Regions from separate parts of the Leptolyngbya sp. FACHB-261 genome, predicted to be linked through region 1. Evidence: predicted binding sites of a transcription regulator. Region 1 holds the regulator's gene; each other region holds the start of a gene.
What was found. Region 1 encodes NtcA, which controls nitrogen genes in cyanobacteria. Its sites were predicted from a motif close to TTTGTANNNNNNNNTACAAA; they were not measured.
Positions count from the first base shown of each region.

Region 1 (4,590 bases):
AGGCAACTAGACAGGCTAGTCCAGGGTTGCAGACGATTGCAGGTGGGCTTCTAAGAACCACAGGCGCATATCAACGGCGCGCGAGATCTCGGTGTAGAGATCAGCGGTGTCCTTGTCTCCTAGAGAATCAGAGTCGTCAATAGCCGTACGGATGCGGCTGCTGTACTGGCCGTAGCGCTCGACGAGGGCTTCGACGTGCTCTCTGCCTTCAACAGCTCCCAGGGGATACTCCGGTAAGGCAGAGGCCTCTGCGGCCATGCGCGCCGTTCCTTGGGCAATGCCACCGAGCGTTGTCGCTCGTTCAGCCAATAAATCCACGAAGCCCAGCACTTCCGTCGCTAGCTCATCAAACAGCAGATGCAGCTGGTAGAAGTTCATGCCCTTGACGTTCCAGTGAGCTTGCTTCACTTGGGTGTAAAGGTCGAGCGTGTCGGCCAGGTGCTGGTTCAACATGCCGATTAGCTGCGTGCGCTTCTCAGCAGGGATGTTGATGCGGCTCTGATACTGTGCGGTCTTTGCCGTCTTGGTCTGACTGACTGCCATCTTTAACTCTCCTGTCGCAGAGATACTAAAACGAACTCATTACGACTACGCTTAGTCTAGCAAGAAATGCCCTACTCTGTCAAAGGCGCAGTTGTCAAGCGTGCTTAAACCACGTCTGTAGGCGGAGTGAGATTAAGCTCCCATGATCTCGTAGCCACCGTCTACATAGATGATTTGGCCGGTGATGCCACTCGACAAGTCACTACACAAGAAGGCAGCCGTATTGCCCACTTCCAAGGGGGTAACCGAACGGCGGAGAGGCGCTACTTCTTCAACATGGTGGATCATGTCCAGGATGCCGCCAATTGCTGAGGATGCCAGTGTTCGAATCGGACCGGCAGAGATGGCATTCACGCGAATGTTTTGGGGGCCCAGCTCGGCAGCTAGATAGCGAGTGTTGCACTCAAGAGCGGCTTTAGCAGTGCCAGCTAGGTTATAGCCTGGGATCACCCGTACCCCGCCGAGGTAGCTGAGCGTTACTACGCTGCCTCCTTGAGTCATCAGGTGCTTTGTAGCTCCGCACAGTTGGACCAGTGAGTAGGCGCTGATATCAAGGGCTTGATTAAAGCCAGCGCGGGAGATGTCGCTGAAATTGCAAGTGAGGTCTTCTTTATTCACGAAAGCAAGGCAATGGATCAAGATATCCAGGCGACCCCACTTTTCCTGAATAGCAGCGACCATCTCCTCGATCTGCGCATCATTCTGGACATTGCAAGGCAGAAGCAAATCTGGGGCTAGTGGCTCGACCAACTCGGCAACCTTAGCGCGATAGCGATCTCGCTCATCGGGCAGGTAGGTGATAGCGAGGTTGGCTCCAGCCTTGTGCAAGGACTGGGCAATACCCCAGGCAATAGAACGATTGTTGGCAATGCCAGTGACCAGCGCATTTTTTCCGGTCAGGTCAAGCATGGATCTCTCCAGATCGGGTGGCGGCGTGACGAGATCTTACGATACAGCAGCCCTGCCTCTCTCCCGCTCCAGAATCCAGTCTCGTATCACCGCTCAGCAAAACTAAAGTCTGTTGTGATACCGTTTGGTCAAAATTGGTTACCTGTAATACAAACCGCAAGCCTTGAGTAGGTTTAAGTGATGAAAACTTAGTCAGGGCGTTCAGCAAGCCTTGAGATCATCCAGACCGGGAGGGATAGAGGTGGGGAAGGAACGATGGTTGTGACCCAAGATCGGCCTCTAGCGGCGGTTTTCCGCCAGATGAACAATGGTCTATTTCCGCCGATGGTGGAAACCTTCGAGCGGGGTAAGACAATCTTTTTCCCGGGTGACCCAGCGGAGCGAGTTTACTTTCTGCTCAAGGGAGCGGTCAAGCTTTCGCGGGTCTATGAAGCAGGTGAAGAAATCACCGTCGCCTTGCTACGCGAAAACAGTGTCTTCGGCGTGCTGTCTCTGATTACGGGCAACCGCTCTGACCGCTTCTATCACTCTGTGGCCTTCACCCCGGTGGAACTGGTTTCAGTGCCGATTGAGCAGGTGGAGAAAGCGCTCAAGGAAGACCCAGAACTCTCAATGGTGTTGCTGCGTGGCCTCTCCTCGCGCATTTTGCAAACCGAGATGATGATTGAGACCCTGGCCCACCGCGATATGGGCTCTCGTCTGGTGAGCTTCTTGCTGATCCTCTGCCGTGACTTTGGTGTGCCGGGCGCAGAGGGCGTCACCGTGGATCTGAAGCTCTCGCACCAAGCCATTGCTGAGGCTATTGGCTCTACGCGAGTTACCGTCACTCGGCTGCTGGGCGACTTGCGTAAGCAAAAGATGATCTCAATTCATAAGAAAAAGATCACGGTCCATAATCCAGTGCTGCTGGGCCGCCGTTTCACCTAATTTTTCAGGATCTCTAGAGGCGCAGCCTTCAGCTAGACTGCACCCATGACTTCAACTTTCATGCCCGATTTGTCCGCCCTGCTCCCCATCGCCCGCAACGCTGCTTGGGGCGCAGCCGATATTCTGCTGGAGCACTACAACGGCCACAGCGATTTGCAGGTAGACGAGAAGAAGGACGGCCCTGTTACGGCTGCAGATCTAGCCGTGAATCGTCATCTTCTGTCTACGCTTCAAACTGCCTTGGGCAATGAGCATTTTGCCTACCTCAGCGAGGAGACAGCTGACGTACCCAGCCGTTTTGAGAAACAGTGGGTTTGGATCATTGATCCGCTGGATGGCACTCGCGACTTTATTGACCGCACTGGCGAGTTTGCCGTTCATATTGCGCTGGTGCATCAAGGCCGTCCGGTATTGGCTGTCGTCGCTTATCCGATGGTGCAGAAGCTCTACACCGCTGTGCAAGGCCAGGGCAGTCAGGTAGAAACTCGGGATGGCACTGCTCATGCCTTGCAGGTGTCTGACCGGCAGCAGCCTGAGCAAATGCGTTTGATTGTGAGCCGCAGCCACCGGGACGGCAAGCTAGACCGCTTACTGGCCAAACTTCCAAAGGCGGACCAGCGGGCTGTTGGCAGCATTGGCTGTAAGTTCGCTTCGATCACAGAGCAGGAGACCGACTTCTACGTAGCCCTCTCTGGCAAAAGCGCACCCAAGGATTGGGATCTAGCTGCACCTGAACTAATTTTGACGGAAGCAGGTGGTCAGGTTAGCCGCTTTGACGGCAGCCTGCTGGAGTACAACCGCGCTGATGTGAGCCAATGGGGCGGCATCCTGGCCAGCAATGGCCATGCCCATAACAAGCTTTGTGCATTGGCAGAAGCAGCACTTGCAGAGGTGACATGAGAATGGCTGAGGGGTAACTTGGCTTAAGCTATACCAAGGCTTAGGCCAGCGGCTCCCCTCAATCTTCCAGGGATTTTCGTGTTGAACCTCGTTCAGCACCTCTAGGCTGCTTACCTGACATCAGAGGCTCTGTGAAGCTGAAGTGAGGCATCAGCCAACTTTCTTTTTGGCTGATGAAGACTCTGAGGAGAGTCCATTTCGAGTGTTTCAGTAAAAATACTAGTCACTTATTATCAGGCTGTGCAGCCAAAACTTCTGACGCTTTTTGCATCTACCCGTTGAATATGAGCATCTGCAACTATGGATATCATTGCTCAGTCTAGGGCAGATGGATTGCAGTATTAAGCAAGGAGTTGCATAAGCCAATGTAGAACGTTAAAGATACTCCTAGCCAGATTGCTAATCAGCTAGATGAGTTTCCTGATAACGCTCTAAAGGATTGTATATAGCTGGTGGACTTCTAGTTTCCACTTGCCTAGAGTTCAGTCGCACCCTAGCTGTTCTAGCTGAGGAGTACCTTGATGCATCTATTGCCAAAACTTGCCTGCAAAAACTATCTCGGCTTGGTTCAGCTACCCGCCGCTCTATTGTAAATACTTCTCGGGGTAGATGGCAATCTTCCTCTAGGTTCTGACTTTCACCGGCTACAGGCTTAGGTTGCTATCTCATTCATTGCAGACTTGCTTAGACAGACGCCGGGAGCGAACTGAGCAGGTTTAGCTTAGCAGTAGGCTGCTGTTGGACATTTGGCAAGATGTTCACTGTGTCTACTAAGCACTGTTACTCAGTTTTTTTGTAAGAATGCTTTCCGTCGCGCTTATTGCGCCTCCCTTTTTCAGGTTATTCGTCTGTATCTTTGATATTTCTAGATAAATTTAGAGCCTTAAGGCCTAAAAATTTAGGTCTTGACCTTAGCATCGGCATCCGTAAGTATTTGAGTTCAAAATAGGTCTGCTGATTATAGGGCGACGTCATTTGCTAGGAAACTCCCTCTCAATATTGATCAACCGGTTAGTACAAAGCCTCACCACCTTTGCATTAGTTGCAGCTATTGCTCGTCTGCTGGGACCGTATGAGTTGGGGCAATATTTGCTTGCCTTTGGCTATTACTACATCTTCATGTCTATCGCCTCTCAGGGGCTCAAGGTTCTATTTACGCGAGAACTATCACGTAATCTAGAAGAGGTACAGCTCTATCTAATCAACGGCACACTCCTACAGTTATTTGCAAGCCTTATCAGTTACGGAATATTAGTCATTACAGTATTTTTATTGCCTTATAACTCTGACACCTCTACTGCTTGCTATATC
Region 1 is NZ_JACJPL010000001.1:447,515-452,104, forward strand. Features, by position in the region: gene dps (DNA starvation/stationary phase protection protein Dps) at 16-543, opposite strand; gene fabI (enoyl-ACP reductase FabI) at 676-1,452, opposite strand; gene ntcA (global nitrogen regulator NtcA) at 1,708-2,379, shown strand; gene H6F94_RS02055 (3'(2'),5'-bisphosphate nucleotidase CysQ family protein) at 2,425-3,279, shown strand; gene H6F94_RS02060 (oligosaccharide flippase family protein) at 4,255-4,590, shown strand, end outside.

Region 2 (4,590 bases), on a different contig from region 1:
GCTGGACGGCACAATCTAGCCGTGGGGGTCAATGCGCCGCTCAAGATTCGCTTCCGGGGTGCGGTGGGGTACTACTGCGGCGGCTTGAGCGATGGCGTTGAGATCGAGGTCTTGGGCTCTTGCGGCTGGTCGGTGGGCGAAAACTTGATGTCAGGCAGCATTACGGTGCAGGGCAATGCCTCGGCCAATGCTGGCGCTACGGCCCACGGTGGCAAGATCTGCATTTTGGGCAACGCGGGTCCGCGTGCGGGGATTTCCCTCAAAGGCGCGACTCTAATTGTCACCGGCAATGTCGGTTACAGCAGCGCCTTTATGATGCAGCAGGGCCGCTTCATTATCTGTGGCAATGCCGGTCCCAGTTTGGGCGATTCGATTTACGATGGCGAGATTTTTGTGGGCGGTGAGATTGATTCTCTCGGGGCGGATGCACGCCTGGAGCCACTGACTGAAGAAGATTGGCATAGACTCAAAGCTGACCTAAACCCCCTGGGCCTGAGCGCTGAGCAATGCAACTTCAAAAAGATCGTCTGCGCTCAGGAACTCTATCATTTTAAGGCGAAGGATTTTTCCAAATGGAAAGACGCGTACTAAAGACGAGCAGCACGTTCAGCCCAGAGGTGATCGATGCTATTCAGGAGCGAGCAGAATTAGGTCGCTATATTATTCGCGGCTATGGGGCACTGCGCAATGTGCCTCGCCTGGATGATTTGGTATTTTTAACTGCTTCTTTGACTCGCTTCCCCTTAGAAGGCTATCGAGAAAAGTGCAATACCAAAACCTTGTTGGGCACTCGTTGCGCCAAGCGTCCGGTTGAGTTAGATGTCCCGATTACGATTGCCGGGATGAGCTTTGGGGCCCTCTCGCGCAATGCTAAAGTTGCGCTAGGCAGAGCGGCAACTCTTCTAGGCACCTCTACCACAACTGGCGATGGCGGCATGCTGGCGGCTGAGCGCGAGGCCTCATCAAAATTGGTCTATCAATGTTTGCCTTCCCGCTACGGGTTTAACCCCAAAGATCTTAAGCAGGCAGATGCGATTGAGATCGTAATTGGTCAAGGGGCAAAACCGGGCGGCGGTGGCCTTTTGTTGGGGCAAAAAGTCAACAAGGTTGTGGCCGGTATGCGCACCTTGCCGGAGGGCGTGGATCAGCGTTCGCCGTCGCGTCACCCCGACTGGATTGGACCGGATGACTTAAAAATTAAGATCGAAGAGTTGCGCGAAGCCACGGATTGGGAAATCCCGATTTACGTCAAAATGGGCGCGACTCGGGTCAAAGACGATGTGAAGTTAGCGGTCAAATCTGGTGCTGATGTCATCGTGCTAGATGGCATGGAGGGCGGCACTGCTGCTACCCAGAGCATCTTTCAAGAGCACTCCGGCATTCCCACGCTACCGGCCCTAGTCCAGGCGGTCGAGGCGCTGCAAGAAGCTGGCGTTTATGGCCAGGTGCAACTAGTGATTTCTGGCGGCATTCGCTCGGGTCCCGATGTGGCTAAGGCCTTAGCTTTGGGTGCTGACGCGGTCAGCATTGGCACGGCCAGTTTGATTGCTATGGGCTGCAACAAGCCGGTTTACATTGAGGACTACGAAAAACTAGGCACAGAGCCCCACCATTGTCACCATTGCCATACGGGGCTGTGTCCAGTTGGCATTGCCACCCAAGACGAAGATCTGATGGCTCGTCTGCCGGTTGAGGAGGCGACGATTTATGTTGCCAACTATCTGCAATCGCTAGTCATGGAATTGCAGAGTTTGACTCGTTCTTGTGGCAAGTCGGATGTGCACAACCTGGAGCGGGAAGACTTGGTAGCTCTGACGCTCGAAGCCTCGGCAATGGCGAAACTGCCTTTAGCGGGCACAGATTTCGTGATGGGGCAATAAATGTAAATTGTCGTAGCCCTAATGCCGAAATGATGCATTCTGTAGGGGCAGTGTCTTGTGCCTGCCCTGCCAGTTTTATAATTTCAATAGATATAATCGCTACCCATTGGCCCCTCCCAACCGCCCCTTGGCAAGGATAGGTGCCGCAGACAGTGGGGTTTTGATTTAGCTCTCGTTGAGAGAATGGATATAATCCCTAAGCTGTCATAATTCTTTGCTTACATTCGCGTTTCTATGCAAGTCTTTGCTGGTACTAATCTCGCGTCGCTTTTGTAGAAAATCTGGATGGTTTTAGCTAAATTCTGGCACTCAAAATCATTGCGATTCGCCCAAGTTGCTTGCAAGTAGCTTTGGATACAAACTTGCATCAACAAAATTGATTTACTCTGGGCAAAAAGCTATCTGGAGTCGCAGCAGTGGTTAGCAGCTTAACCAAGGGCCAAACGCTATCTGAATCGGCGAAAGAGCTGAAGCTTGATTTCTTCCTGGTATCCTACACCGACCTGTTGGGTGGGACCCGAGCTAAGTTGGTTCCGGCTGCCAAGATTGACTCTGTTGAAACCGATGGCGCTTTTTTCGCACCCTTTGCCTCAAACCTGGGACTTGGACCCGATGCTCACGACATCGCCGCGATTCCTGACCCAAATTCACTGACAGTTCTGCCCTGGCAACCAAATGTCGGTTGGCTTGCCAGTGATGCTTATCTGGATGGTGAACCCTTTGTCGCTTCGCCCCGAGTCATTTTCAAGCAGGTACTCAAGCGTTGCCAAGAGTTGGGCTATAGCTACAAAACTGGGGTAGAAGCTGAGTTTTTCCTGCTGAAAAAGACAGAGCAGGGGTATCAAATTGCCGATTCGCTAGATGTGGCAGTTCGTCCCTGCTACGACCAGATGAACTTGATGCGGCAGTTTGATTTCATCTCAACCATTGTGCGCTACATGGAGCAATTGGGTTGGGAACCCTATCAATGCGACCACGAAGATGCCAATGGCCAATTTGAGCTGAATTGGACCTATAGCGATGCGCTGACCACTGCTGACCGCCATGTGTTTTTCAAGTACATGGTGAAGACCCTGGCCGAGCAACGGGGCCTAGTGGCAACCTTCATGCCCAAGCCGTTTAGCAATCTCACGGGCAATGGTGGTCACATCCATATGAGCCTCTGGAACGATGGCGCTAATGCCTTTGGCGATGCTGCCGATGAGCTGGGACTATCGCTATTGGGCTATGAGTTCCTGGGCGGCATCCTGGCCCACGGGCAGGGCTTGTCTGCTCTGTGCAGCCCTACTGTCACCTCCTACAAGCGATTGGGGGCCACGATGACCACCTCCGGTAGCACTTGGAGTCCCCGCTACATTTCCTACGGCGGCAACAATCGTACGCACATGGTGCGCATTCCTGAAGGTGGGCGCTTTGAGTGTCGTCTGGTCGATGGGGCGGTCAATCTCTATCTAGCTCAGGCCGGTCTGCTAGCCGCTGGTTTAGATGGCTTGGCTCAGCACCTCCAGCCCGGTAAACGCCTAGACGAAAACATGTTTACCCGTGGCTCCGAATTTCCCGATCTGCCAACCTTGCCCAATAGCTTGATCGAGGCCTTGAACTTCCTGGAGCAGGACGCGTTGCTGATGGCAACCTTGGGTGAATTGGGTGCCAGAACTTTCTTGGACTTCAAGCATCAAGAATGGAATGCTTACAATGCGATGGTCAGCCCCTGGGAGATGGAGCAGTACATTAACTGCTGATCCTGTTGCGGCTATGCCATCGCTGTGTGGAAGGTTAGTCCACCTAACCGACAACAGCTCAAAAGACCTCGTTCAAGAGATTCTCTATGACGATTGCCCGTGAGTTGCCCCAAACGATCAGTGCATCTATCTCGATTCAGCACCCGCTCGATCCGCTAACGCCCGAGGAAATTACGGCGGCAGTTAGCGTGGTCCGCAAGGCCAAATCCTTAAGCGACCGCGTGCGTTTCGCGACCGTCACCCTGCAAGAACCGGACAAGAGCCTTGTGCTCAATTTCCAAGCGGGTGACTCGATTGAGCGCGAGGCTTTTCTGGTCATTCTGGATAACACTACCGGGTCAACTTATGAGGCAATCGTCTCCCTGAGCACTAGCGCTGTCGTTAGCTGGGAGGTCATCCCGAATGTACAGCCCTCGATTCTGTTGGATGAATTCATCGAGTGTGAGCAAGCGGTCAAAGCCAGCCCCGAGTTTCAAGCGGCACTAGCCAAACGGGGGATCACTGACCCAGATTTGGTCATGGTCGATCCCTGGTCAGCGGGCAATTTTGGCATGACCGACGAGCAGGGACAGCGCTTGTCACGGGCCTTGTGTTGGGTGCGCTCTAGCCCTACTGATAATGGCTATGCGCGACCGATTGAAGGTGTGATTCCGGTAGTGGATCTGAACACCATGACCGTGCTCCGGGTCGAAGATTACGGCGTGGTGCAATTGCCACCGGAAGCTGGTAACTACACCACCGAGTTTGTGCAGGATTTGCGCCCCGATCTCAAACCGCTAGAGATTGTGCAGCCCCAAGGCCCCAGTTTTGAGATCGATGGGTATCAAGTTCGCTGGCAGAAGTGGCAATTTCGCATTGGCTTTACGCCGCGCGAAGGGCTGGTGCTTTACACGCTTGGCTATGAAGATCAGGGGCGTTTGCGACCGATTTTGTATCGAGCTTCCCTGGCTGAAATGGTAGTGCCCTAT
Region 2 is NZ_JACJPL010000026.1:224,997-229,586, forward strand. Features, by position in the region: gene H6F94_RS17095 (GltB/FmdC/FwdC-like GXGXG domain-containing protein) at 1-591, shown strand, start outside; gene H6F94_RS17100 (FMN-binding glutamate synthase family protein) at 573-1,880, shown strand; gene glnT (type III glutamate--ammonia ligase) at 2,297-3,622, shown strand; gene H6F94_RS17110 (primary-amine oxidase) at 3,709-4,590, shown strand, end outside.
Region 2: a site for NtcA is predicted at 2,222-2,241, ahead of glnT (type III glutamate--ammonia ligase). Genes of this name have one in related genera too.

Region 3 (4,590 bases), on a different contig from region 1:
TGGGACTTGCCCTTACCCTTACCGTCATAAACGTGGAGTTGACCGACAACGCGCTCAGAACGAGTTTGAGCGGTCTGAATACCAATACCAGTGCGGGTCATTATCAAGTCATTACGAGAGGCAGACCAAGGCCATACCGCTCAGCGTTGAGCTAGGCGGGTGATTGGCTGGTTTAACTGGTTTCAATCTTACCGGCTTGATTTTAACGGATACCCTCCCCTGGATTTAGCGTTTTATTGGTGGCTTGAGGCCCAAATACCCAGCTGAGAGACCTAAAGCCGAGGGCATAATTAGAAGCACCAGAAGATTAGATGGCACTGAGTGCAGAATGTAGCGGATAATGGTTGGCGTTTTTGCACCGCTTAATCCTCGGATCTCGACCTATGGATCTCTCGCGCATTAGTCCCCAACCAAAACCTGGTCTCGTCAACATCCTGATTGAGATTCCCGCAGGTAGCAAAAATAAATACGAGTTCGACAAAGACTTGCAAGCCTTTGCCCTAGACCGGGTGCTCTACTCATCGGTTCAATATCCTTGTGATTACGGCTTTATCCCCAACACTCTGGGCGATGACGGCGATCCACTCGATGCGTTAGTCCTTATTGATCAGCCCACCTTTCCCGGCTGCGTGATTCTGGCCCGCCCTATCGGCATGCTGGAAATGATTGATGGCGGCGAAGGCGATGAGAAGCTTCTCTGTGTGCCTGCCAAAGACCCCCGCTATGCAGAGGTCCAAGGCATCACAGACATCGCCCCTCATCGGCTCGAAGAAATTTCTGAGTTCTTCAAAACCTATAAGAACTTAGAGAAGAAGGTGACCGAAATCAAAGGCTGGCAGGGGCTAGCCAAGGTGCAGCCTCTGATCGATAAGTGCATCGCTGCTGCTAAACACTAGAGCATCAAACGCTCATTGCTAACATGCGTTGAATGGGTCGCAGTGCTGCGACCCGAGTTGTCTCAGGCATGGTGATTTCTGGGGCTCGATTCTTCATTGCCCAATAAAGTTTTTCTAGGGTATTTAACCGCATGTGCGGACACTCATTGCAAGCGCAGTTACTCAACGGAGGAGCAGGAATAAACTGCTTCTGGGGGGCTTGCTTCTGCATCTGATGAATAATGCCCGGCTCCGTAGCCACAATAAAAGTCTGACTGGTACTTGATTGAGCGTACTTCAGCAGCGCCGTCGTGGAACCAATATATTGCGCATGACGCAAGAGAATTGGTTCGCATTCCGGATGGGCGATCACTTCGGCCTGGGGATAAGCTGTCTTGAGCTGAAGCAACTTCCTCTCTGAGAAGGTTTCATGCACAATACAAGCGCCTTGCCAAAGCACCAGCTCGCGCCCTGTCTGCTGCATGACATAGCGGCCTAAATTGCGATCTGGCGCAAAAATAATCGGTTGAGTCTCGGGAATTTGACGCACAATTTGAACGGCATTTGCACTAGTGCAAATGATGTCGCTCATTGCCTTAATCTCAGCAGTGCAATTGATATACGACACCACTAGATGATTGGGATGAGCCGCCTTAAAAGCAGCAAACGCTTCTGGAGGACAGCTATCAGCGAGCGAACAACCTGCGGCCAAGTCCGGCAGCAAAACCAACTTGTCTGGATTCAGAATTTTGGCCGTTTCAGCCATAAAGTGAACCCCTGCGAACACAATTACCTCTGCATTAGTGCTTGCTGCCTGTTGGGAAAGCCCCAAAGAATCACCGAGATAATCAGCAACATCTTGAATATCAGGATCCTGGTAATAGTGAGCCAGAATCACAGCATTCAATTCGCGCTTTAAAGACTGAATAGCAGCAAACAAATCATCCGGTAGCTCGGCCATGCTTGGCGAGCCCGGTTGGCGGCGTGCAGTTGTAAACACAGGCAGGAATTACCCCGGCTTCAGGTGATGTGAGCTAATTATAGTTGAATTTACCAAAAATAGCATCCTGAAGTGACCCTAGTGACCTTTGGGGTTGTTAAGAGCCCTGAAAATCGTAATCTTTTCTCCCTGATCTAGGCCCCAGGCCAGATCGTAAATTTTAGATATAGATACCAAAAACCGAATCCATGATTCAGCGAGGGGAACTGCTATGTATACCCTTATTCGTACCCCTGACTACGAGCTCTATCTATGTGAACGTGACGAGACCGGCTCACTCAACATCTGGAATGCAGCCGGAGAAAACCTGGCTCAATGTCCACAGGAACCTCAGTCCTACGTTGTCATTCAGGCTATTGCCCATGAGTTTCGACGCATTGAGGGCCGACGACAGCGTCGGCGTTGGTTAGGAGTCTTAGCTGTAGTCAGCGTGGCTATCGGCTTTGTCACTGTCACTGGGGCGCTCGCACGCTCTCCAGTCCCAGAAACCAACTCCTATGTTGAGTCCATCGAATTGAGCGATTGGCTCAGCACTCTTCAGTAGAAGACCTTGAGTAAACACAAGTAACAGCTCACTGTTTAGAGAGGCAAACTTAGCGGTCTCCCTGATTTAGCCGTCGATTCCATTCCTCGTCGATTTTGCGGCTATTCGCTGACTCTTGGTCTAGCAAGTCTTGCTCAGTGGTGTAGGCCAGGTCCTCTTCACTGATCACCTGTTCAGCTGCAAATTGCTGAGCATAAGTGAGCTTGCGGGTGATTTCAGGGCTGCTTTGCCTTAATTTCGCGGCCTGCTGCTGCCGTTTAGCGTTACGAGCTTCAACCTTGGCATTACGGCCCCGGAGCCAGAGATAGCGCACTAGGGGGATTACCAGAAAACCAATACCGTAGGCTAGCAAGATGCCATAAATACCACTGGCAAACCCAACTAATCCACCCAGTTCTGCTGCTCCGCTCCTGAGTAAACCGCCCAGGATCAAGACCGCAACCACGTTTACGCCGCCTAAAATTCCAGCCAAGGTCAGTTGGCCAGAGGTGGCCTCACTAAACTTCCAGCGGAGCTCCCTCAGGAACTCTGGAATCTGCATGCCTCGACTGCGGAAAGCGGTTGCCTGAAGTTCAGGAAAACGGTACACCAAGTCACCCTCTGGGCTAACCTCTGGCTGCCCGTTGAATCGAGTCAGCACCGGCAGCATATAGTCCTCATACTCATTGCGAAAGCCACTGCCTAGATCGTCTAGGTAGGGAGCAACCTGTTCAGCAATTGCTACACCTCGGTTTCGCCGAATCAGACTGCCGATCGTTTGCCAACGTCGCTCTTCCAAGTTGGCATTGGGGTTACCATCCCCAAATAGGAAAGAGAACACTGCTTCTAGAAAATTCATCTGAGGCTTCTGCTCAGAACCACGGCGCTGGGTATAGGGTCGCTCGTCGTAGTAATTCGGGCTGAAAAACCAGAACAGATCCGGCCAGTAGAAAAGACCTGGCATATAGAACATGCCACCGCCATCGCGGTCATTGCTGTTGCCATTGTCATCGCTGCTGCGCATGGCAGTCATGATGATAAAAATGGCAACAATCACCAGCACAATTGAGGTGACCAGAACTACACCAAACGAGATGCGAAGCAAGTAGAACAGAATTTTCCAGATCTTCTGCCACTGCTCTTGAAGCTGGAGCCGGAAATACTTGCTGCGCAGAACGTCTCGAAAGTTATTGGGATAGACATAAGCAATCTCTCCCGACTCTGCAACTTGCAAATGTCCACCAGCGCTCTGAGCTAGCGTGAGCAGTTCTCGCTGCGCCAGTTTCACATCCAAGCCAGCACGAGCGGCAACGTCGCCAACCGTAACGCGATAATTTAGCTTCTCAACCGCCTGCATGACGGCGGGATTGGGAGTAGCCTGGGAAAGAGCCATAGGACGCGCATACTCAGGTCTTTAGCTCTATTCTAAGGGGCTTACCCTTGGTCTATCAGAGCTGAAATCAGGCACCGGGTAGATGCAGTACCATGATCAGCAGCGAGATTTTCTCTAGCCGGAATATGCCGAGATCCCAGCGCAACGACAACTTCATTGACCGCTCCTTCACGGTCATGGCGGATATGATCCTCAAGATCATGCCCGGTAGTAAGAGGGAGAAGGAAGCCTTCGCTTACTACCGCGACGGCATGTCTGCCCAAGCTGACGGAGAGTACGCCGAGGCTCTCGAGAACTATCAGGAAGCACTCACCCTCGAAGACGATCCATACGATCGCAGCTACATTCTCTACAACATTGGCCTAATCCACGCCAGTAATGGCGAACATGACCGGGCACTGGGGTACTACCATGAAGCCCTAGAACTAAACCCACGGCTGCCCCAGGCGCTTAACAACATTGCAGTGATCTATCACTACAAGGGGGAGCGACTGAAGGAATCTGGCAAATCTGAGGAAGCCGAGGAAGCCGACGAATACTTTGACCAAGCTGCCGAGTTCTGGAAGCGGGCGATCCGAATTGCCCCCAACAATTACATTGAGGCTCAGAACTGGTTGAAAACCACAGGGCGCTCAAAGATGGACGTGTTCTTCTAAAAAGATTAGGAGTCTCAATTTTTCATGCTTGATCGTGATCAAGTCCGCCATGTTGCGCGGCTAGCTCGCCTAGAACTAACACCGGATGAGGAGGAGCGCTTCACGAGTCAGCTGGTAGGCATTCTGGGCTATGTAGAGCAGCT
Region 3 is NZ_JACJPL010000031.1:855,064-859,653, forward strand. Features, by position in the region: gene H6F94_RS29045 (cob(I)yrinic acid a,c-diamide adenosyltransferase) at 1-101, opposite strand, end outside; gene H6F94_RS29050 (inorganic diphosphatase) at 384-896, shown strand; gene nadA (quinolinate synthase NadA) at 901-1,875, opposite strand; gene H6F94_RS29060 (hypothetical protein) at 2,087-2,419, shown strand; gene H6F94_RS29065 (hypothetical protein) at 2,469-3,791, opposite strand; gene H6F94_RS29070 (photosystem I assembly protein Ycf3) at 3,917-4,447, shown strand; gene gatC (Asp-tRNA(Asn)/Glu-tRNA(Gln) amidotransferase subunit GatC) at 4,472-4,590, shown strand, end outside.
Region 3: a site for NtcA is predicted at 2,033-2,052, ahead of nadA (quinolinate synthase NadA). Genes of this name have one in related genera too.